DNA from 3 places in the Pelosinus sp. UFO1 genome. Region 3 is predicted to be linked to each of the others. Evidence: riboswitches for the same ligand, from Rfam matches in the RefSeq annotation. Region 3 holds a riboswitch; each other region holds the start of a gene.
The links. Region 3 has a riboswitch for FMN ahead of ribB (3,4-dihydroxy-2-butanone-4-phosphate synthase). Riboswitches for the same ligand answer to the same signal wherever they lie in the genome.
Positions count from the first base shown of each region.

Region 1 (8,190 bases), 620 kb from region 3:
CGGCGGTAGTGCAACTAAAAAAGCGGTTGTGCAAATAACAGTACCTGAAGGTGCCACTCGCCAGGCAGTCCAAGTTGTTTTAACTGATACAAATGGCCGACGTGTTGTTTATGAAAATGTCCATAAGCCTGGTGATAAGGTTGAAAAAACCGTGGATGGTGTAGGCCAAGTTAGAGTACAAGTGTATATTAATGGTGTATTGTTGCAAGAGCAAACAATATAGGAGGCATAGCAAGTGCAGCATGGGGTGATACTAAAAACATATAATAGTTTTTATTATGTGAAAACAAATGACAAGGTGATTATGTGCACTTTGCGAGGACGCTTTAAAAAAGAACGGTTTTCACTTTTAGTAGGCGATGAAGTTGAATATGATGTTACTGAAAATGATAAAGGGATAATTGAAAAAATATTACCTCGCCGTAGCATGTTGAAAAGACCAATGATTGCAAATATAGATCAAGTTATTGTTACCTTTGCTGCAGTAAATCCAAATATTAATGCAGTTTTAGTAGATCGATTTCTAGTTCTGGCAGAAATGTCGGACTTAGATATAATCATCTGTATTAATAAAACTGATTTGGCGGATATGCAAGAATTAGAACCTCTTCTTGCATTGTACCGCAGTATTGGTTATACGGTTATTACATTATCTGCTAAATTGGGAATTGGTATTAGGGAATTACGAGATGCCCTTTCTGATAAAATTAGCGTATTTGCCGGTCCCTCAGGGGCTGGCAAATCCACGATTTTAAATACAATTGAAGAGGGGCTTACACTAGTAACAGGCGAAGTTAGTGAAAAAATTGGTCGCGGTAAGCACACGACTCGCTTTGCAGAGCTGTTACCATTAACTACCGGTGGCTTTGTTGTCGACACGCCTGGTTTTAGTTTTACCGAGTTTGATGATGTGAAAAAAAATGATCTTATGTATTATTTTCCCGAAATAGCAGCAATTGTACAGGAATGCAAATTTAATACTTGTCTGCATATGAAAGAACCCCAATGTGCTATAAAACAGGCAGTATTAGAGGGGCGTATTAATGAACAGCGGTATAATTCATATATTGAAATACTATCAGAAATTCAGGAAAAAAAGAAAGGATTTTAAATTATGATTAAAATAGCACCATCAATTCTTTCAGCTGACTTTTCTAAATTAGCTGAAGAAATAAAACGAGTAGAAGTAGCAGGTGCGGATATGCTTCATATTGACATAATGGATGGACATTTTGTACCTAATATTACATTTGGTCCTCCTGTTGTTGCGGCAATTCGCAAAGTATCTAAATTATTTTTCGATGTTCATCTTATGGTGAGCAATCCGCAAGATTTTGTTGAAGCGTTTGCAAAAGCAGGTGCTGATCTCTTAACAATTCATGTTGAAACAGCCCCTCATTTACATAGAGTTTTGCAGACCATCAAAGAGCATGGGCTAAAAGCTGGGGTATCTCTTAACCCCTCTACGCCACTTTCGGTAATTGAAGAAGTGCTTAGTGAAGTAGATATGGTGTTATTAATGACCGTAAATCCTGGATTTGGTGGCCAAAAATTTATTCCAAGCATGCTTGATAAAATTACTAGGTTAAAATCTATGATTTCCGAAAGGAATTTAGCTGTAGAGATCCAAGTTGACGGTGGAATTAATGCTGTAACTGCTCGCCAGGTAATAGCTGCTGGTGCTACAATTTTGGTCGCAGGATCTGCTGTATACCAATCAGAAGATATTAAAAAAGCAATTTTTGAAATTAAAGGCACTTGATTATTTTCATGAATACTGGTAACATATACATAATTGAATAAGGAGCCTTTGGGGCAAGGTGAAAAAGAGAAATCTTTTAACTCCTTACCGGCGGTGATTAGCCCGCGAGCCGTATGGCTGATCCGGTGGAATTCCGGAGCCGACAGTATAGTCTGGATGGAAAAAGGTTATTATTAAGTCTTTGATAAGGCTTAATAGCTATTGCATTTTTCTAATGTTCTATTAGGCTGTTAAAAAGTATTAAACTTTTTTAACAGCCTAATTTTTTTGGAGGGGTCAATTATGGATGAAGAGTATATGAGGCAGGCGCTATCTTTGGCTCAATACGCTACTGGCCGGACAAGTCCAAATCCTATGGTTGGGGCTGTAATTGTACGGGAAGGACGAGTTGTGGGACAGGGATGGCATAAGCAAGCAGGCACACCCCATGCCGAAATTAATGCATTGCAGCAAGCTGGAGAATTGGCGAAGGGGGCAACTATATATGTTACGCTGGAACCTTGTTCTCACCACGGTAGGACAGGACCATGTGCTGATGCATTAATCTTGGCGGGTATTACGAGAGTAATTGTCGCGATGGTAGATCCAAATCCTTTAGTAGCTGGACAAGGTATTAATAAGTTGCGAAAAGCTGGCATTGAAGTTGTAGAAGGTGTGCTGTCAAGGGAAGCTGCAAAATTAAATGAGGTTTTCATAAAGTGGATCTCCACAAAATTGCCTTTTGTCCATTTGAAAAGTGCAATGTCTTTAGATGGAAAAATTGCTTCTTACACAGGACACTCCCAGTGGATTACAGGGCCTGCTGCGCGAAATCGCGTACATACCTTACGAGATACTTGTGATGCAATTCTGGTGGGGATTGGTACTGTATTAGCCGATAATCCTAGTTTGACGACTCGACTATCGTACCAGGGGAAGAATCCGACTCGAGTGATTGTTGACAGCATGGCACGAACACCTCTGACGGCTAATGTAGTAACAGATGGTTTAGCCAAAACTATCATTGCCGTTACTGATAAGGCGCCAGGGGAAAGAGTCAATGCTTTGCGTGCTTGTGGCGTAGAAGTTCTGGTAGCTGAGAGCAAACAAGATGGTGTTAATTTGTCTTTATTATTTAAAGAATTAGGGAAAAGACAAATTACTAGTTTATTAGTTGAAGGTGGCGCTAGTATTAATGCTTCCGTGTTAGAGGGCAATCTAGTTGATAAGGTACATTGGTTTATTGCCCCCAAGATTATTGGTGGTAATAGCGCACCAGGACCAATAGCTGGTCAAGGAATAGCTGATGTTAATAAGGCAAATTTGCTAGAAGATATAGAAACAGAATCTGTTGGGGAAGATATATTAATTAGCGCCTATATGCGCAACCGGGAGGGACGAGATGTTTACCGGACTTGTGGAAGAATTAGGTAAAGTCAAGGCGATTGTCCGTGGTGTTAAATCTGTACGTTTAACAATTCAGGCTAGTAAGGTCATTAGTGATGTTAAGTTAGGTGATAGTATTGCTGTAAATGGAACATGTCTTACTGTAGTTGAGTATAATAATACTTGTTTTACTGCTGATGTTATGCCGGAAACAGTTGATAGTACTGCGTTAGCGAGTTTAAAAAACGGAGCAATTGTGAATCTTGAGAGGACTCTTAGCATTGGTGACCGTTTTGGTGGTCATATAGTTAGCGGGCATATTGATGGCATTGGAATGATTCGTGCTAAAGATGTTAATGATAATGCTGTTATCGTAAAAATTGAAGCAGGGCCTGAAGTGATGCGTTATATCGTAAAAAAGGGCTCTATTGCCATTGATGGTATAAGCCTTACAATTGTTGAGTATGGACAAGATTGGTTTACAGTTTCTTTGATTCCTCATAGTGCATCTGTCACTACCTTAGGATTTAAAAAAACAGGTGACACTGTAAACCTAGAAGCTGATGTAATAGGAAAATATGTAGAGAAATTGCTGGGATTACAGACTGCTGATAAACAGTCTAAAGCAAGTACTCTCAGTATGAATTTTTTACAGCAAAATGGGTTCACATCATAAAAATAAGTCGAAATACTTGGAGGTAAAAATGAAATTTAATACTATTTTAGAAGCAATTGAAGATGTAAAAAATGGCAAGATAATTGTGGTAGTAGATGACGATGATAGGGAAAATGAAGGCGATTTATTAATGGCTGCTGATAAAGTTACCCCTGAAGCCATTAATTTTATGGCGACTTATGGACGTGGACTTATTTGTATGCCAGTTATTGGCTCTAGATTAGACGAGCTTGGTATTGGTGCTATGGTATGTGAGAATACAGACAATCATTGCACTGCTTTTACTGTGTCTGTTGATGCACATACTGTAACAACAGGAATTTCAGCCCATGAGAGAGCAGAGACGATTAAAACAATGTTGGATCCGAATGCATTACCTGAACATTTTAGAAGACCTGGTCATATTTTCCCCTTACGCTATGTAGAAGGTGGTGTTTTAAGACGGGCAGGCCATACTGAAGCAGCAGTTGATTTGCCCAAAATGGCAGGGTGTTATCCAGCAGGGGTAATTTGCGAAATTATGAATGAAGATGGTACAATGGCTAGAGTGCCAGACTTAATGGAGTTTGTTGCTAAGCATAATTTAAAAATTATTACTATTGCTGAGTTGATAAAATATCGTAAAGCAAATGAGACATTTATTATACGTGGTGCAGAAACAAAAATGCCAACTAAATATGGCAATTTCCGCTTAATTTCCTACGAAAGCAAATTAGATAATCAATGTCACATTGCCTTGGTAAAAGGTGATGTAGCTGGCAAAAAGGATGTAATGGTACGCATACATTCTGAATGCTTAACAGGCGATGCTTTGGGATCATTACGTTGTGATTGTGGGGAACAATTGGAAAGTGCTTTAAAACGCATCAGCCAAGAAGAAGCAGGAGTATTAGTGTATATGCGGCAGGAAGGCCGTGGCATTGGTCTTGCCAATAAAATTCGTGCCTATGCATTGCAAGATCAGGGAAAAGATACCGTAGAAGCGAATGAAATTTTAGGCTTTGCGCCAGATTTAAGAGATTATGGTATTGGTGCTCAGATACTTGTAGATCTAGGTCTATCAAGCATTCGCTTATTGACGAATAACCCTAGGAAAAGAGCTGGATTAGAGGGATATGGCTTAACTATTACTGAAAGAATGCCAGTAGAAATGAAAGCTAATAAATTTAACCAGCGTTATTTATCAGTTAAAAAGTCTAAATTAGGACATATGCTAAAACAATATGGGGAGGAATAAAAAATGATAAGAGTTATAGAAGGACAATTAGTAGCAGAAGGACTGAAAATTGGTGTCGTAGTTGCAAGGTTTAATGAATTTATCAATTCAAAATTGCTAGATGGTGCATTGGATGGCCTTAAAAGACACGGTGTAAAGGAAGAAGATATAGAAGTACTTTGGGTTCCAGGGGCCTTTGAAATACCCCTAGTAGCTCAAAAAATGGCCGTCAGCAAAAAGTATGATGCCGTAATTTGCTTAGGTACAGTCATTCGAGGTAGCACTTCTCACTATGATTATGTTTGCTCGGAAGTATCCAAAGGAGTCGCTCACGTCGGCATGGCTACAGGGGTTCCTACTATCTTTGGTGTACTTACTACGGAAAGTATTGAACAGGCTATTGAACGCGCTGGTACAAAAGCTGGAAATAAAGGTTTTGAATCTGCAGTAACAGCAATCGAAATGGCTAATTTATTAAAACAAATCTAAAAATAGTAAAATATTTCCAAGGAAATAGTGGGTGATTAAATGAATATTGGGATTATTAGTGATACCCATGGTTGTGCGAATACTTGGGAAAAAATATATAACAAATATTTTTTCGAATGTGATTTTATTATTCATGCTGGAGATATACTATATCATGGTCCTCGCAATGATATTCCAAAAGAATATGATCCTAAACGGCTAGCTGAATTGTTAAATAATTCTCCAGTCCCAATCATAGCGGCTTGTGGCAATTGTGATGCGGATGTGGATAGCATGGTTCTAACTATGCCTATTCAATCACCATATGCATATATTATGGTTGATGGATTGCGTATCGTAGCAAATCACGGGCATAACTTTAACGAAGAGACGAAGAGAGAAATGGCAGGCAAGTTTAAAGCAGATCTATTTATTACTGGACACACCCATGTGGCCTCATTAGAAAAACATAATGGCATTGTCTATTTGAACCCGGGTTCGCCTGCTATGTCCAAGCGACCTGATGGACTTGCTACGTTTGCTAGGCTTAGGGATCGTGTTGTTGAAGTAATAGACGTTATTACAGGGCAAGTAGTAATCTCGGAATTGTTATAGGAGGGGAATCATGGGCGATCATATTATAAGAGCGACTACAGTTGGTGGGGTGCGCGCTTTTGCCGCAGTAACTACTACATTAGTTGAAGAGGCAAGAAAGCGCCATGATTGTTATCCAGTCGCTGCGGCAGCCCTAGGGCGTACCATGACTGGAGCATTATTGTTAGCTGTCAATCTTAAAACCGATGAAAGTATTACAATTCGTATTTCTGGAGATGGGCCGCTTGGTGAAATTGTCACGGATGCTCATGCTAGTGGAAGTGTACGGGGCTATGTAAGAAACCCACATGTTGATTTGCCTTTACGTGGTAATAAACTTGACGTTGGGGCAGGCGTTGGTAATGGACAAATTTCTGTTACAAGATTTACAGGCTTAAAACAGCCTTTTACTGGCAATGCAGATTTAGTTAGTGGTGAAATAGCAGAGGATATCACTAATTATTTATTAGTATCAGAGCAAACACCTTCAACGGTAGCCTTAGGTGTTTTAGTTCAACCAGATTTAACGGTAACAGCGGCAGGTGGATTTATGGTGCAAGCTTTACCTGATGCAGATGATGAAGTTTTAAGCCAAATAGAGAAGAATATAGCAGCACTACCCCCAGTTTCTCAATTGGTAAGTGAGGGCATTGATGCTGCAGGTATTATCAATAGAATTTTTGCAGGCTTACCAGTTAGTATGTATGAAGAAGTTCCCCTGCAATTTGAGTGTCCTTGTTCTTATGAACGCGTACAGAAAGTGCTTGTTAGTCTTGGTGAAATGGAAATTAATGATATTCTCGTTACCGATGGACATGCGGAAGTGTGTTGCCCATTTTGCAGTGAAAAATATCAATTTAACAAAGGCGATCTTGAGCTAGTATTAACCCTAATTAAAGGAGAATAGCAAAAAGAAAAGACTGGGAATTTCCCAGTCTTTTTATTGTGCCCTAATTATAATCTATAATGATTTTTAAATAAAATTAGATAGCACGCTGAACTTTTCCAGAACGTAAACAACGAGTGCAAGTATTAATTCGTTTTGTTTCACCGTTAACAACCGCTTTAACCCGTTGGATGTTGGGTTTCCAAGTGCGTTTAGTTTTTAAGTGAGAGTGGCTGACATTAGAGCCGCTAGTTAGGCTTTTACTGCAGATTTCACAAAGATTTGCCATGTATTCCACCTCCTTTGATGAAGGACAAGATATCCTTATTACAATAACATTAGTATTTTAGCACAAATTGCTTACTAAATGCAAGGACTTAAGGATAATTCTTTATCTGACCTATATGGCAGGAGATTTAACATAAATATTGAAATAACATATAATAATATAGATAAGAGATGGGAGGTATATATCGTGATTACTAGACAAACATCAATCATTGAACTTCTTCGATCTCATCCCTTGGTACGTGAGGTTTTTGCTAAACATGGTATGGGATGTATCGGATGCATGGGAGCAGCAACTGAGACAATTGAAAATGGAGCTAAAATGCATGATATTGATGTTGAGGCACTGCTAAAGGAATTAAATGAATTGTGCTTGAAAAAATAGGCAAACAAATTTGCCTATTTTCTTAATATATAGGTGCTAAAATCTTTTGTAGTGTAGAGAAAATGTAATAATCGAAATGGTTATTTTACGAGGGTGGTTATTTTGGGGAATTGCTGGAGAGATCCAATTCAATATATTAAGGGTGTAGGTCCGATAAAAGCAAATTCTTTGGCTAAATTAGGATTGTTTACAATTGGTCATCTATTTGAACATTTCCCTCATCGTTACGATGATCGTAGCCAAATTACCATGATAAGAAATGTAACGGATGGACAAGTAGAGACTTTTAGGGCTGGGGTTATCGGCTGTATGGAGAGTAAACCTCGTCCTGGCTTACATATCACCAAAATTGCAGTAAATGATTCATCTGGAGTAGCTCAGTTAGTATGGTTTAATCAGCCCCATATGAAGAAAATGTATAAGCCTGGTGTAGAACTTCTCATAACCGGTAAGGTAAAAAAAACATATCAAGTGGAAGTTCAAAACCCGGAAATTGAGATCATTACAGATGAAGAGTTTGATACTGGAAAAATTGTACCAGTGTATGCCG
Region 1 covers NZ_CP008852.1:2,525,860-2,534,049, reverse strand. Annotated here, with positions in the region: gene pknB (Stk1 family PASTA domain-containing Ser/Thr kinase) at 1-223, shown strand, start outside; gene rsgA (ribosome small subunit-dependent GTPase A) at 236-1,111, shown strand; gene rpe (ribulose-phosphate 3-epimerase) at 1,115-1,762, shown strand; FMN riboswitch at 1,803-1,934, shown strand; gene ribD (bifunctional diaminohydroxyphosphoribosylaminopyrimidine deaminase/5-amino-6-(5-phosphoribosylamino)uracil reductase RibD) at 2,045-3,175, shown strand; gene ribE (riboflavin synthase) at 3,144-3,803, shown strand; gene UFO1_RS11890 (bifunctional 3,4-dihydroxy-2-butanone-4-phosphate synthase/GTP cyclohydrolase II) at 3,832-5,040, shown strand; gene ribE (6,7-dimethyl-8-ribityllumazine synthase) at 5,044-5,508, shown strand; gene yfcE (phosphodiesterase) at 5,548-6,102, shown strand; gene hslO (Hsp33 family molecular chaperone HslO) at 6,113-6,988, shown strand; gene rpmB (50S ribosomal protein L28) at 7,065-7,256, opposite strand; gene UFO1_RS11865 (DUF1858 domain-containing protein) at 7,443-7,640, shown strand; gene recG (ATP-dependent DNA helicase RecG) at 7,743-8,190, shown strand, end outside.
Region 1: another riboswitch for FMN. It lies ahead of ribD (bifunctional diaminohydroxyphosphoribosylaminopyrimidine deaminase/5-amino-6-(5-phosphoribosylamino)uracil reductase RibD); the one in region 3 lies ahead of ribB (3,4-dihydroxy-2-butanone-4-phosphate synthase).

Region 2 (8,190 bases), 2.5 Mb from region 3:
TTTTCGTTGCTCGCTGTAATTCTACCTTCACAATAATAAGTAATTGAATTTACTGTAGTTTGAAATTCAAAAAATTGCATAGTATTTGTAGTTACTGCCTGATCAAAGTAATGCATAATTTTTGAGGCTATTAAGGGCAGTACATCCTTAATGTTTCTATTTTGAAGATTGATAGGGGGGAAGAAGGGAAATGTATTTTTCGACTCTTGATAATCCAGGATAAAACCATTCCTGTCTAACACAAATAAGGTATCAGGTATTGAATTGAGTAGAATTTGCGTACGATCTTGATTTTTCTTTAATGATTGCTCAGCTTTCTTTAAGTCTGTGATATTGCGAAGGGTACATAGTACATATTCAACAGAACCATCGGCTCCAAGCTCTGGAACTAACAGGGCATGATAATACATTGTTCTTTTATGTAAAGTTTTAAAATCAGACTGAAAACTTAGACTTTTTTTAGATTTAAAAACTTTGTTAATTTCAGTTTTCCATAGTTGATAATAATGAGAAGAAAGACCAAGGTCTGAGAGTTTGGTGCCAATCAGATTTTCGGCTAGTATACCCGTGATAATTTTAATTGCGGGATTTGCATAGATAAAGCAGAGGTTCCTGTCAAAACGAATGATAGCATCGGGAGAATTTTCAGCGAGAGATTTGAAGTCGTGTACACGTTGCCAGGGTGGAATCGGTTCTTCTATAGAAAATTTTCGCGGAGAATCATTCATAAAAAAACGTACCCCCATATACAAATAATATTTGAAATCCTTTGAAAGATTATTTGTAGCATAGCATTCGTCAAAGATAGATAGTTTCCCTTTAGATAATTTGTCGAAAAAACAGGAATGTAAAAAAATATACTATATTACTGTTATATCCAGTATGATATACAGTAACAAATTGGTAGCTTTACTTTACCGTAATTTTAAAGAAGGGAAAAAGGCACTTAAAAAAGAATAAATATTATATACAAGTTATATAAAGTATTATGCAAAAAGAAATAAATTCACAAAGGGGTTTTATAAATGCTCAAAATAGTGAAAAGATTTTTCCAAGAAGAGCATGGCTTAAATCAACGGGCAAGGGAAATATTACGGTATATTGGCCCTGGAATACTAGTAACAGTAGGATTTATTGATCCAGGGAATTGGGCTGCTAATATGGCGGCAGGGGCCGAATATGGATATAAATTGTTGTGGATGGTGACGCTGTCTACAATTATGCTAATTGTATTACAGCATAATGTGGCCCATCTAGGGATTGTCACAGGGCGTTGTTTATCCGAAGCAGCCACAGAATATTTGCGGCCCTTAGTCTCACGGACCGTACTCTTATCTGCAGTAACGGCTTCTGTTGCGACAGGTCTAGCAGAAATACTGGGTGCAGCGATTGCTTTAAATATGTTATTTCATATTCCCTTAAAGGTGGGCGCTATATTTACGGCTTTAGGATGTGGCTGGATGTTGTGGGCCAATTCCTATAAGCGATTAGAAAAATGGATTATGGGTTTTGTATCGATTATTGGATTAGCATTTTTATTTGAGCTTAGTTTGGTGAATATCAATTGGCCTGAGGCTGCTATTGGCTGGGTTTCTCCTGTCATTCCCGAAGGAGCTATGCTTGTAGTGATGAGTGTGCTCGGGGCAGTGGTAATGCCACACAATTTATTTTTACATTCCGAAATTATTCAAAGTAGGCAATGGAATTTGGAAGATGAAGCTGTCATTCAAAAACAGCTTAAATACGAGTTTGCAGATACTTTGTTTTCAATGTGTATTGGTTGGGCAATTAATAGTGCCATGATTTTAATAGCCGCAGCTGTGTTTTTTAGCAATCAGGTACAAGTCGAAGAATTGGAACAAGCTGAAATTATGCTTCGTCCCTTACTTGGAAATGCCGCAGCAGTTGTTTTTGCCATAGCACTATTATTTTCTGGTATTTCTTCTACGATTACAGCCGGTATGGCTGGTGGAAGTATTTTTGCTGGTATGTTTAGTGAGCCATATGACGTTAAGGATCGCCATTCCTGGATGGGAGTAGCTCTTACTTATGGTTTGTCAGTACTTTTAATTCTTTTTATTGAGAACCCTTTCCAGGGGTTGGTTTATTCACAGATGTTTCTCAGTGTTCAACTGCCGTGGACAATATTTTTACAAATTTATTTAACATCGTCAAAGCAAGTCATGGGCAAGTATGCCAATACAGGTTTGCAACAAATTATGTTATGGGCAATTGGTATTATTGTTTCCGTATTAAATATGATGTTGTTATGGGATTTCATTAAGTAACCCAGGTGCTATATTTTATATCTTGCATTTACAAATTGAATTTGCTACAATGTATCCATAATAATCATTTTTGAGAATGATTATCTCCGGGGCTGAAATTAAATAAATTGAAACATCTTCAGGGCAGGGTTTAATTCCCGACCGGTGGTAAGCAGTGGATTCTGCAAGCCCACGAACCGCAAGGTTGATTTGGTGTAATTCCAAAGCCGACAGTATAGTCTGGATGAAAGAAGATATACTAGCACATGATTAGATGTGTTTCCTTGTGCTACTAACTTCCCGAAGATATTTCGGGAAGTTTTTGTTTCTATGATTAAGGAGGAATCTGTGTGGTTTACAATACACGTTATATAACAAAGGTAGGAATCTTATCTGCAATTGCTGTCATTTTGATGTTTTTTGAGGTGCCGTTACCTATGATGCCAAGTTTTCTAAAATTGGATGCCAGTGAACTGCCTGCTATCCTTGGTGCTTTCCTATTAGGACCAATCGCTGGTGTTGGCATTGAGTTGATCAAGAACCTAATACATGGGGCAAATAGCCAAACGATGGGGATTGGGGAAGTTGCTAATTTTCTGGTAGGCGTATCATTTATTCTTCCGGCAAGCTGCTTATACCAGAGATATAGTAGTCGTAACGGGGCTATTATAGCTCTAGGCGTTGGAACAATTTCTATGATGTTTTCCGCTTCTTTATTAAATTATTTTATACTATTACCTCTTTATCAGGCAGTATTGCATTTTCCTCTTGAGCAAATTATATCCTTGGGGACAGTAGCCAATCCTCAGGTTGTGGATTTAAAATCTTTCATCACCATGGCCATTGCACCATTTAATCTGATAAAGGGAATTGTCATATCTATTTTTACCATGATGATTTATAAAAAAATCTTTCCCGTTTTATGTGAAAGATAAGAGATAGTGAAAGAGGCTACTCCAATACAAGGAGTAGCCTCTTTCACTATTCTAAAAAGTGCTCTTTTCTCTGTGTCCTCTGCTTCTTTGCGGTTTAAAAGATGTCAAACAATTATTATAGTTGTTTGGTACTTGGTAGTGTAAAACCTCTGCCCATGACTTCGACGGCATCTTGCACAATCATAAAGGCGTTAGGGTCTGATTCTTGTACAAGAAGTTTTATCTGACCAATTTGCGTAAGAGTTACAACAACAAAGATGACCTGTTTGTCTTGTCTTGTGAAAGCTCCTTCTCCACGAAGGATGGTAGCGCCGCGACCAACTTCTTTCAAAATCGCTTTTAAGATTTCATCAGTTTTATAAGAAACAATATAAACCGTTTTCTTGCGATTGATCCCTTCCACGACATTATCCGTAATGTTAGCGGCAATAAACATAGAGATTAATGTTAAAATGGCCAACTTGATGCCGAAGAGGATGGCAGCAATCAGCATAATCACACAATTAATGGAAAAGGAAGCAGCGCCAACATTCATAGAATAATACTTTTTGATAATGCTGGAGACGATATCAAGTCCTCCACCACTTCCGTTGGCTTTAAAAATCAGGCCAGAACCAATTCCTGTAATAATGCCACCGGTGATTGCTGAAAGAATCGGATCATCTACCACAGTGAAGTTTGCCAAGTAGCCTGTTGCATCGACAAAAAAGGAAAATAGGGCTGTTCCATAAAGGGTCTTTATAGTGTACTCTTTTCCCAAAAGACGATAAGCAGCATAAACAAGTGGAATATTCATTACAAGAATTTGCACGCCGATGGGGAATTTAAATAAATAATAAAGAATAATGGCGATGCCACTAACTCCACCACTCAAAAGATGGTGGGGGACGAGAAAACTATTAATAGCTACAGCGCTTAGCAGGCAGCCAACACCAACCGAGAGATATTGATAAATTTTATAGCGCATCTGTTCCTCCTATAGAAGTTTAATTAAGTAGTATCAATAGCAATCTTCAGGAATTGGCTATAGGGGGGAGTCGTTACGTAGGAAGTAGACGATCCTTATATCCGATTCCTGAAGAAATTTTACTGATATTTATTTACTCCCTGAAGTAGGGATGATTTTTACTATAGTTTGTTAATGAATCCTTGAATGAAAGGGTATTGATAGCTTTCCCCGTTGAATGCCTTAACAGCTGCCATAATAGAGGTTACGATGAGGATTAGCCACAAAATACCTACTATGGGGAGTAATAAGACTCCAATCAGGAGTGTACATAGCAGTCCCACAAGGCAAGAAGTAACTAATATGGCCAAATGAGCCACCAAAGATTGCTTAGCATGCTCGTAAACAAAAGGATCATTCTTTTTTAATAAAAAAATGACTAAAGGTGCAATAATAAAACCCAGACCGCCTAAAAAATAGGATATATGAGCGAGGATGGCTAGCAATTTTTGCTCTCCTGTAATTCCATTCATAAAAACACCTCCTAAGTATATTTTATAGTAGGTTGGTTCTTTTGTATATCCTATTCATAAAGATTGAAAATCACACTATAATAAAACCTTGTTTTTGAAATGCAGTTTATGATATTATCAAGAGGAACATTTATAGCAGAGGTTTTCTTTAGGTGGTATCGTAATGAACCATACTATAAAAAAGGAATCTTCAGCTGTGAAGGATCAATATAGCTATATGTTAATACTGGTATTATATCCGCTTAGATCTATGATGGACTGAGACGGGAGGTTACATAGGAAAAGTATGCCTTTCGGACAAGTGCCGGAAGGCTTTTTTTATATTCTTTTCCTAGGGCGTTTATTAGTATGTTATTAAGAGAGTACATCTATCATACTTTTTCTCAGAAGTAGGATCGGGAATTGATTGTTATCTATACTATTAAATCGGCTTATATAGTGGATAAAAAGGAGAAGCAGCATGAACAAGCCAAAGGTGCTAATCGTCGGAGCTGGTAAAGTAGGCAGTGTGTTGGCCCGAGCCTTATATAGTCAGGGTTATGAATTAGTAGGAATCGCTAGCCGTACTTTAGATTCGGCCCGTGAATTGGCTAAACAGTTTGGTGTAAAAGCAGGGACAGAAGCAGTAGATTTTACGAAAGAGGCGAATATTGTCTTACTTACAACTCCTGATCGCTATATTGGTAAAGTAGTAGAGGAACTGGCTAAGAAAAGTGGCTTTAGGCCAGGACAAGTTGTTATCCATACTTCAGGCTGCCTGCCTACCGAAATATTGAAACCTGCTAGAGAGCAGGGAGCTTTCATTGGCTGTATGCATCCCCTTCAGTCGTTTGCCAATAAAGAACTATCTATAGAAGCTTTATCTGGTGTGTATTTTGCACTGAGCGGACATGATGAGGTGATAGTAGCAGGAAAAAAAATAGTCGAGGATTTAGGCGGAAACGGTTTTGTTATGTTGGATAAGGACCGGGCACTATATCATGCTGGGGCCTGTATTGTATCGAATTATACAGTTTCGTTGATACATTGGGCGAGTCAACTATATAGTAGTTTTGGTTTATCTAGAGAAGAGGCTTCAAAAGCCTTATTGCCCTTATTGCAGGGCACAGTGAATCAAATAAAAGAACTTGGTCCTACGGAGGCCTTAACAGGACCTATTAGTCGAGGGGATAGTATTACCATAGAGGCTCATCTACAGGTTTTAGAAAATGATGAGGAAAAGAAGTTGTATCAAAATCTTGGATTATATACTCTAGGGGTTGCTTTAGAAAAAGGAACAATAGATCAAATGCAGTCAAATAGCATGACAGAATTATTGAAAATGAAACTAAAGGAGAAAGAAGATGAGCAGCAATAAACGTATTACAACAACGGTGATTCAAGAGAGAAAGGTTGCTGGTAAAGCAATAACCATGCTGACAGCATATGATTTTTCTATGGCGAAATTTTTAGATGACGCTGAAGTAGATATGTTGTTAGTTGGTGACTCTTTAGGCAATGTAGTATTAGGGTATGATTCTACACTCCCTGTTACGATGGAAGATATGATTCATCATGGGAAAGCTGTGTGCCGAGGGGCAAAAAGGGCAATGGTGGTTGTGGATATGCCTTTTATGTCGTATCAAGTTTCAACAGAGCAGGCCGTGACAAATGCAGGGAGAATCATGAAGGAAACAGGGGCTCAAGCTGTTAAATTGGAGGGGGGGCAAGAGGTTGCTGATGCGGTAAAAGCCATTGTCAGAGCTGGTATCCCTGTGGTAGGACATTTAGGACTAACCCCCCAATCGGTTCATAGTTTAGGTGGGTTTAAAGTGCAAGGCAAAGAAGAAAAAGGTGCACAAAAATTGTTAGATGATGCGAAACGCTTGGAAGAGAGCGGGGCTTTTGCAGTGGTATTAGAGTGTGTGCCTGCATTGTTAGCACAAAAGGTTACCGATTCCATTGTGATACCAACCATTGGTATTGGTGCAGGGGTATATTGTGATGGACAAGTATTGGTTACCAATGATTTATTAGGTCTTTTCCCTGGTTTTACTCCGAAATTTGCGAAACAATATACCAACCTTCATATTCAGCTGGCTCAGGCAATCGCCGAATACAGAAAAGAGGTAGAAGAAAGAGCCTTTCCTGGCGCAGAGCATAGTTTTAAAATTTCGGATGAAGTATTGGAAAAATTGTACTAATAGAAGGGGGACATTCAGATGAAAATAATTTCAGACATACAGGAGATGCAATTCTTTGTTAGGCAGGCAAAAGAGAAAGGGATGAGTATTGGACTAGTACCAACTATGGGGTCCCTGCATGAGGGGCATCTCACCTTAATGCGTCAAGCAAAGAAAAGTTGCGATATAGTTGTAGCAAGTATCTTCGTCAATCCAACGCAATTTGGTCCTACGGAAGATTTTGCTAAGTATCCTCGGGATTTATCTGGTGATAGCCAGCAGGCTGCTAAAGCTGGTGTAGATGTCATCTTTCATCCTCAGCCAGAGGAGATGTATCCAGCAGGATATAGCAGTTTTATTGAGATTAATGGTATTACTCAGAAATTATGTGGTTTATCACGACCAGGTCATTTTCGTGGCGTAGCTACCGTTGTAACTAAATTATTCAATATTATTCAGCCGGATAAAGCTTTCTTTGGCCAAAAAGATGCCCAACAGGTGTTGGTACTTAAGCGTATGGTGGCTGATTTGAATATGAGCGTTACTTTGGAAGTAGTGCCTATTGTACGGGAGGAGGATGGTTTAGCCATGAGCTCTCGTAATGCTTTCTTATCTCCTGAGGAGCGTAAGGCTGCCTTGGTTTTATCGCAAAGTCTACAGCTTGCGCAAAAGCTGGTTGATCAAGGGCAAGTCAATGCTCGGAACATTAAGGAGCAGGTAATACTTAAAATTCAAAAAGAAAAATTAGCGCAAATCGACTATGTAGAAGTATATAGCTATCCCCAATTAGAAAACCTGGATGTTATAAGGGACAAAGCTCTTCTTGCTTTAGCTGTCCGGATTGGGAATACTCGTTTAATTGATAATACAATTTTGGAGGGATAATATTATGTTTATTACTTGTTTAAAAGCAAAACTTCATTGTGCCACGGTGACAGAGGCCAATCTTAATTACATGGGTAGCATTACAATCGACGAAAGCTTATTAAAAGCTTCAGGGATTCTACCTAATGAAAAAGTGCAAATTGTTAACAATAATAATGGGAACCGTTTTGAAACCTATGTAATTACAGGAGCAAAAGATTCAGGTGTTATTTGTTTAAATGGGGCAGCGGCTCGTTTAGTGCAGCCTGGTGATAAGGTCATTATCATTGCCTATGCTATGATGACTAACGAAGAGGCAAAAGACTTTACTCCTACGGTGGTAATGGTGGATGAAAAAAATCAAGTGAAGGAAATTCGTTCTAAGGAAACTCATGGTCAGATAGAATAACAAAGGAAAGACAATACTAAATAAAGAATAGAGTAAAATACCTTAAAAAGGTAGGAATCTGGGAGGATCGATAA
Region 2 covers NZ_CP008852.1:511,730-519,919, forward strand. Annotated here, with positions in the region: gene UFO1_RS02155 (PAS domain S-box protein) at 1-728, opposite strand, end outside; gene UFO1_RS02160 (Nramp family divalent metal transporter) at 1,026-2,288, shown strand; FMN riboswitch at 2,399-2,527, shown strand; gene UFO1_RS02165 (ECF transporter S component) at 2,618-3,202, shown strand; gene UFO1_RS02170 (YitT family protein) at 3,318-4,169, opposite strand; gene UFO1_RS02175 (DUF4870 domain-containing protein) at 4,331-4,681, opposite strand; gene UFO1_RS02180 (Rossmann-like and DUF2520 domain-containing protein) at 5,142-6,038, shown strand; gene panB (3-methyl-2-oxobutanoate hydroxymethyltransferase) at 6,025-6,864, shown strand; gene panC (pantoate--beta-alanine ligase) at 6,883-7,728, shown strand; gene panD (aspartate 1-decarboxylase) at 7,733-8,116, shown strand.
Region 2: another riboswitch for FMN. It lies ahead of UFO1_RS02165 (ECF transporter S component); the one in region 3 lies ahead of ribB (3,4-dihydroxy-2-butanone-4-phosphate synthase).

Region 3 (8,190 bases):
CCTTTGCCTACGTTTCCAATGAACTGGATTCTACCATTACAACCTATCGTTATAATGCGCAAAACGGTGAATTGAAACCGCTGCAAATTATACCTAGTATTCCCAGCACTTATACTGGTGACAATACGGCAGCTGAAATTATGATAGGGCCTTCGGGAAAGTTTGTATATGTATCTAATCGTGGGCATGATAGCATTGGCACTTTTGCTGTTGATCAAGCCAATGGTACCTTGTCACCCGTCGGTTGGGAGTCTTCACAGGGCAAAGGCCCTCGCTTCTTCACTTTTGATCCATCAGGTAAATTTTTGTATGCAGCTAACGAAAATAGCGATACTATCGTCACTTTTCAAATAAATCCTAAAACGGGAAAAGTAACGCCAACTGGTCAGGTAATAAAAACCGGTAGCCCAGTATGTATTATATTTGCTGTTGAATAAGGGCGTAAACAATTAATATGTCAGAATCAAGCACAGGTTTGCCATAAGGTAAAGTTGTGCTTTTCTGACACGGTAAGGGTTGACACTATTCAAATATTGTATTTGGCGTGAGAAGTAATTTGAAAATCATAGATTTACATAAAATTTGAAAGGTGAGAAAAAAGTGAAAGTAACAAGTATTCAAACAAGACTACTGATTATTTTGCTGCCAGTGTTTATTTTGTCCCTAGGCATACTATCTTGTCTCAGTTATTATCTGTCTAGTGGATCACTGGAAAAGAGCATAGACGATACTGCCAGAGCTACTAGTACTGATTATGCCAACCGAATTGAAAATATGATACAGGACAGAATAGTTCGTCTAGAGGATCTTGCTAGTGTTCCTGCTATTCAAAAAGGCAGCGATAAAAGTGAGCTTGTTACATTAATGGCGCAAGCAAAACAGAGGATGGGGATGTTTGATGTTATTTTCTTTATTTCTCCTGATGGCTCAGGGGTTCGATCGGATGGTAGTCTTGGTAAGCACAATGATCGTGATTATTTTAAAAGGGTAGTTGAAACTAAAACGGCTTATGTTTCTAATCCATTGTATTCCAAAACTACCGGCAAATTAGCTATTAATCTAACTGTACCCGTTGTATATAATGGCCAATTGGTGGGGATTTTAGGTGGTTCATGCTCATTGGAGAAGTTATCGGATATAATGGGGAGTCTGAGATTTATGGATAGTGGTTTCGGATATTTAGCAGATAGTGCGGGAGTTGTTATTGCTCATCCAAGGACGGAATTAATTACTAAGTTAAAATTGAGCGAAAGTAATATAGATGCCGAACTAAAATTGCCAAAAGCCGAACTAGATAACCGGTTGATCAACTTATTTGAAACGACAGTTGAAAACGGTCGACAGGTTCAGGGGAGATATACATATATTGATGGTGTTAGTCATAGGGCTGTTTTTACGCCCATTGAACTGCCCGATGGTATGCATTGGGTGATGATAGTAACTGTTGCAGAAGCGGAAGCTACCAAAGAGGTGGCCATTCTATCTCGGACGATGTTAGTGGTATCGGTGATCTTTATCACTTTTGCCATATTATTTATCTTTTATATAAGCAAGTTATTTGCCAAACCTATTCGGATTATCCGCGATGAATGTCTACTGTTGGCTCAGGGAGATTTTAGAGATCGACCGGCAAAGATAAACTCTGCAGATGAAGTCGGACAATTGGCGCAAAGCTTTAGGGATATGAAGACAAATCTATGTTTATTAGTAAATAAAGTACAAGGTAAGGCAGAGCAGGTGGCCGCGTCAAGTGAAGAATTAACATCCTGTGCAGAGCAGTCAGCACAGGCGGCAAATCAAGTAGCCGTTTCAATTACTGAAATGGCGCAGGGAACCAGGAAACAGGTGACTGGGCTTGCGCAAATAACAGCAGTGGCTGAGAAGATTTCGGCTGGAACTCAGCAAATTTTAGTAGTAATGAATGAAACGTCAGAAACTGCCAAACATGCTTCTGATGAAGCCACGCAAGGTAAACGAGGCTTAGAACAGGTTATCCAGCAAATGCAGCAAATTCATCAAGGATCTGAAGCTGTACACGAAGCGATTAGCGAGCTTGCTAGAGGCTCTCACGAAATTAGTAACATTGTTAACCTTATTTCGACAATTGCCGGACAAACTAACTTATTGGCATTAAATGCTGCCATTGAAGCGGCTAAAGCTGGTGAACATGGTAGAGGTTTCGCGGTGGTAGCGGATGAAGTAAGAAAACTATCTGAAGAGTCCAATCGTGCTGCACAGCAAATCGGGAGATTGATTAATCATAATCAGGCCAATATAAATCAAGCTGTCGAAGCAGCGCAAGTAAGTTCGGCAGGTGTTAAAGCAGGTGTTGAGTTTGTGAATTCCACGGGTGAAACCTTCGATCGCATTGTCATAAGTATTACGCAGCTTTCGGAACAGATTCAAGATGTTTTTAATGCTATCAATGGGATAGTTACAGGTAATCGTAAATTGGTAACAGCCAGTCATGAGCTTGATAAGGTAAGCAAAGGAAATGCAATGGAGACAGAGACCGTATCGTCTGCGACAGAAGAGCAGTCAGCGGCAATGGAGGAAATTGCCTCAGCCAGCAAAAGTTTGGCTAATTTGGCGGGTGACTTACAAATAGCAGTGGAGAAGTTCAAGGTATAAAATTGGTATAGTGGACAGTTCTCCATGATGTTGACTCCTTTTGTTTAAGCTTACTATTTGCTCATCACCTTCGATTGTCTGAGTATACAACTTAACCTATCTATGCGTGAAATATAAATTAAGCATAAATATTATTCTCTAGAATGATAAGTACTCTTAAATAAGAAAGCCCTTGCGTATTCTGTGAGGGCTTTCAAAGATAAAATGACAAGCTATTTTATATAGCCTGTCATTTTTGGTCATATCCTTTTATTGTTTGGTGGCTTAAACAGAATAACAATAATGAAATTATTTAGCATACATTCAATTTAGGTAGTAGAAATACCTAAATTAATATAAAAGGGGATGGATATTGATTTAATTGACAATGATTATCAAATGGAGTATAGTATAATCATTAAAGGATGTATTGCAATAACATCTAAGACCATGTCTGAGGAGAAAAACTCTAGGACATGGTTTTGTTTTTTTCAGGCTAATTTTACTAGCGGTGATCCTTTGTTATTAGAGACTCTACATTTAATTTTGCTATATGGTCTATAAGTTCTTTCAATATAATATCTTGATGAACTAAGTGGTCCATAATTACTTTTATCTCTTCTTCCGCTTTTATATTTATTTCATAATCATGCTCTGCTGCCAACCGATCTTTTTCATTCTGCCTGTTTTGACTCATCATTACTACTGGACCAGTGTACGCAGCTTGAAAACTTAGAACAAGATTAAGCAGTATAAAAGGATATGGGTCCCAAGAATGAAAAAAATCTGTGTCATTAACCGCCTTATAAGTCAAATACACATTTGTTGCCATCCAAATCACAATTACAACACTCTGATAAATAATAAAGGGCCAACTGCCAACCACTTTAGCTAACCAATCGGCTATACGTTGACCATATGTCAGTTGAATGCGAAATTCTTTGTTTATATTTTTTATAACATGATCGTCGTGTTTATAAGTTGCTGCTGGACCTTGTAGCTTAGAAATCTTCATAAATCCTCCCCGCTCTTATCATATAGATTCATATACCACAAAATTACATTAGATTCCTGCAGTACCTCTGAAGGGTTGTTAAATATATCGTGCATAAATAATAGAACTTGTGTCAAGACTCACGGTGTCAAGGGACAGGTTCGCTGACCTCTGCGGGGTAGTGGATGATGAACATAAAGTAAAATAGGAAATAAGTATACATTGTTATCCTAGGCTATGCTGTGTCATAATAGGGGTAATGCCAAGGCTAGAGATTCCTATTATAGTTTTATGTAGTTATCCTAAAATAATAAGTGGACTATCATAAATATTACTATTCTTATTTCAAAAGGGAGGTACATTACATGTCAACATCTAAGGAATTGCCGAATGAAAGATATCGGTCTATAAAGAAATTAGGGAAAATGTACTTATATTTATTGATTGCAACACGTTTAGTTTTTTTTATGGAACACGTACCCCATGCTGTAAATGCGCCGATTGGTAACGATGTAATTGATGTTTCTAAATATTTATTTCAATTAGTTATAGGAAATGAATTTGTAAAAAGAATTAGTATTTTATTTTTAGCTCTCTATAGTATGTTCGTAGCTGTAGAAAGTTTTTTTGTGTTGCGTACTTGGTTCATGTGGCTTTATTCCAAAGTTACTAGGAGTAAGATGATTGAATAGTAGATAAGGAAAAAAAGTAAGAAGTGATATCTTTGCGGTAAGATATCACTTCTTACTTTTTAATTATTTATTTATACCGCTCAACATATTTTCCTAAATTGCTCGCGCCTTTATTTATTTCTTCTAAGTTAGCTGCGATCTCCTGAGTAGATGCTGCCTGTTCTTGGCTAATAGAGCTAGTATTTTCGATTGATTTATAGATATCGGAAACAGCCTTACTCATTTCTTGTAATGTTAACTGTATTTTCTTTGTTGCTTCTTGCGATTGATCAGCAAGTTTTCGAACTTCCTCAGCTACAACAGCAAATCCTCTGCCTTGTTCTCCTGCTCTGGCTGCTTCAATCGCCGCGTTTAGTCCTAAGAGATTTGTTTGCTGCGCTATGGTACGTATAAAACTAATGACCTGAACTGTTTCTTCATTCCGTTTTATCAAATCTCCTGCTAGCTGAATTGCTTTTTGCCCCGCGCTTGCTAGTTCACTTGCACTCTGAGCAACTTGCTCAACACTTGCTGAGGCTAATCCAGTTGAATTCGCTAATTTTTCAACAGTATCAACTAATTTAAGGCTATCATTTAAATCGATTCCAGAGCTTAGAGTCCCAATAATTTCTTTATTAACGCCATAAATTGGAGTGAAGATAGTCTTTATAGTACGACCATACACTTCAGGTGGAATATCTGCAAACGTTTCTTTACCTGTGTTAATACAGTCTTCGATAGTACTAATTCCTCTGATAGGCTTACCAGCAGGTAAATCAAGCTCAAACTCTTTTGCACGGTAGTAGGATAAGTATGCCGTTTTGTCTGTTAATCCAACAGCCATATCTTCCCGGACAATTTTGTTTAAGTAGGGAAGAACAATTTTAAAAGCCTCAAGTATTTTTTCGTTGGTGAGTTGCTCCATATTTACTACCTCCTAACAATTTCAGATTATCAATTCTATATCAAAATACAAAAAACCTTTAAAAAAAACGGTGAAAATTATCGAAATTTGTAATAATTTTATAATAGAATCCAGAAAAAGCAAAAAAGGCAGAGAATTAGAGGATTCGTCCCTCTTGACGGACACAAGACGATTGCAAGCTTGACAATATAAACCTTTAAGAATATTATTTAAATAGCGACTTATTCTCAGGGCGGGGTGAAAATCCCCACCGGCGGTATCTCAGTTTTACTGAGGAGCCCGCGAGCGCTCTTCTATAGGAAGAGGTCAGCAGAACTGGTGAGAAGCCAGTGCCGACGGTATAGTCCGGATGAAAGAGAGTAAGGCAGTCAACCAATTGATTCTTAGAAGGAATCAAGTTTTTATTTATGTTTAAAGTTGAACTGTCTTTTTCTGTGCCCTGATTCTGGTAAGTCCTACTAAATTATTAGGAGGAATATACTATGAATCAAACTTTACTAACTCATTTTGGAAACGCTGACAAAAGGGTGGAAAACGCTCTTACTGCATTGCGCAGTGGTCGTGGTATCTTAGTTACCGACAATGAAGATCGGGAAAACGAAGGTGATATTTTTTTTGCAGCAGAGTCTTTAACAGACGAACAAATGGCAATGTTAATTCGTGAGGGCAGTGGAATTGTCTGTTTATGTTTGACTGAGGAAAGAGTGCAGGCATTAGAATTACCGATGATGGTAGATATTAATACAAGCAGTTTTGGAACCCCTTTTACAATTTCTATTGAAGCAGCAAATGGAGTTACTACAGGTGTCTCTGCTGCCGATCGGGTTACTACAGTGAAAGCAGCGATTGCGGATCCTATAAGTCCAGAGCAACTTGTGCGTCCGGGACATGTTTTCCCATTAAAGGCCAAACGGGACGGTGTACTGGAGCGACCTGGACATACAGAGGCCAACGTTGATTTAATGCGACTTGCTGGTTTGAAACCTTTTGGCGTATTGTGTGAATTGACAAATCCTGATGGTACAATGGCACGGCTACCCGAAATCATTGCATTTGCAGAGAAGAATAATATGCCTGTGGTTACGGTTGACGATGTAATTGCGTATCGAAAAAGTAGAGAAATATTCGCATCATAAAGTCTAGTCCGAACCTCGGACCTAGGATGAAAGATCCTGCGGATAATATATAATGCCAAACACCTGCAAAGCAGCTTAGCTTGCAGGTGTTTGGCATTATGTTATTTCGTGGGGAATTATGTGATAAGAAAAATAAGTATAGCAGGAAGACTACTTGTAGGATTAGTTAAGGAAAACGTATCAGCGTAATGCTGTTACGTTTTTTGTATATACTAAATATGGCGTTGTATAGTAGCAACCTTTTTAAAAGAACGTTGAGGGTTTAGTTTCTTTAATAACGATAAAGTGGGTACACTACTCGTTCATTTAAGTACATTTTATAGTTCATTAAGAATTTTGTGAAATTGTGAGAAGCTTTAATTTCATTACATATTAGGGGGAGATAATATTGACGAATTTATTGGAAAATAAACGAACAGTAAATGAAAATTCGATTTCTTATGATTCCTATGAGACAATGGCAGAGTATTATTTTGAGTGTGTTGATACGAAACCATTTAATGCCTACTATGAAAGACCAGCTACCTTATCATTGCTTCCTGATGTTGCAGGAAAAAAGGTGCTAGATGCTGGGTGTGCTGCAGGATGGTATAGTAACTGGTTACTTACTAAGGGAGCTAATGTAACAGCGATAGATTTTAGTCCCAAAATGATAGAAATGACAAAGAAAAGAATTGGCGATAAAGCTGATATTATAAGAGCTGATCTCAATGAACCTCTTAATTTTATAAAAGATAAATCCATAGATATCATATTGTCATCTTTAACACTTCACTATGTTCGAGATTGGAATCTTGTGATGGCTGAATTTATTAGAGTATTAAAGCCATTAGGTTCTTTAATACTGTCTGTACATCATCCATTTATGGATTTTACATATTTTAATAGAGAAAACTACTTTTTAACAGAGATTATAGAAGATGAGTGGGAGACAAATAAGGGGAAAGTAAAAGTTCAATTTTACAGAAGACCTTTATCTAAAATAGTCTCGCCTATTTTAGATGCAGGATTTACCATTGAAAAGTTAATAGAACCTATGCCAACAGAAAAATTCAAAGAATTACATCCTAAAGTATACGAAAAACTAACCCAGAAACCTCAATTTCTTTTTTTGCGAGCAAAGAAGAGTAAATAAAATTTGTTGCATGCAGCACCTTGGTTTGTTATTATGCTGCAATAGTTTCCTTTGTATGGGTGCCAGTGGAGTTAAAGCGCACTAAAGAACCTGTATCTTCGACATAAGGATAAGAAAAACTTTATTTAATGAAATAAAGTTTATTTTAGAACTTTAGTTCGACACAATTTGCAAGATGTTTTACATATAATGGATAATGTGCTGAAAATAAAGAAAGAATGAAGGGATTTTGTCGTGGAAAATTTATGGTGTAAGATAGAGTACTTGCGGCATGAAATGCACGTAATGGCGCTCAAAAAAGGAATATCACATCCAGATGTGTTATTCGTTAGTCAAAGACTAGACGAAGCAATAAATGAATTATATAGAGTAGACCCCATTCAAAAAGCTGGATAGGTGAATGAGGTACATTCTTAGAAATAGGATAAGCTTTTTAAAAATGTATTGTGCCAGTATTTTTATTAATGTATAATGTGAAATTATACATTAAGGGAGTGGTATAAGTGATTTATCGTAAAGCTACATTTAAAGATGTAGAAAGTATGTATAATTTAATTAACGCTTATGCTGAACAGGGTCTGATGTTAGGGCGTTCGCGTAATATGTTATATGAAACGTTGCGAGATTTTATTTTGGCAGAAGATAATGGAGAAGTTGTTGGTATTGGGGCATTGCATTTAGTATGGGATTCACTAGCGGAAATCCGAGCAATGGCAGTT
Region 3 covers NZ_CP008852.1:3,141,874-3,150,063, reverse strand. Annotated here, with positions in the region: gene UFO1_RS14955 (lactonase family protein) at 1-437, shown strand, start outside; gene UFO1_RS14950 (methyl-accepting chemotaxis protein) at 601-2,631, shown strand; gene UFO1_RS14945 (DUF1003 domain-containing protein) at 3,116-3,625, opposite strand; gene UFO1_RS14940 (hypothetical protein) at 3,970-4,296, shown strand; gene UFO1_RS14935 (methyl-accepting chemotaxis protein) at 4,364-5,200, opposite strand; FMN riboswitch at 5,420-5,565, shown strand; gene ribB (3,4-dihydroxy-2-butanone-4-phosphate synthase) at 5,683-6,336, shown strand; gene UFO1_RS14925 (class I SAM-dependent methyltransferase) at 6,725-7,471, shown strand; gene UFO1_RS26015 (aspartyl-phosphate phosphatase Spo0E family protein) at 7,706-7,867, shown strand; gene UFO1_RS14915 (N-acetyltransferase) at 7,975-8,190, shown strand, end outside.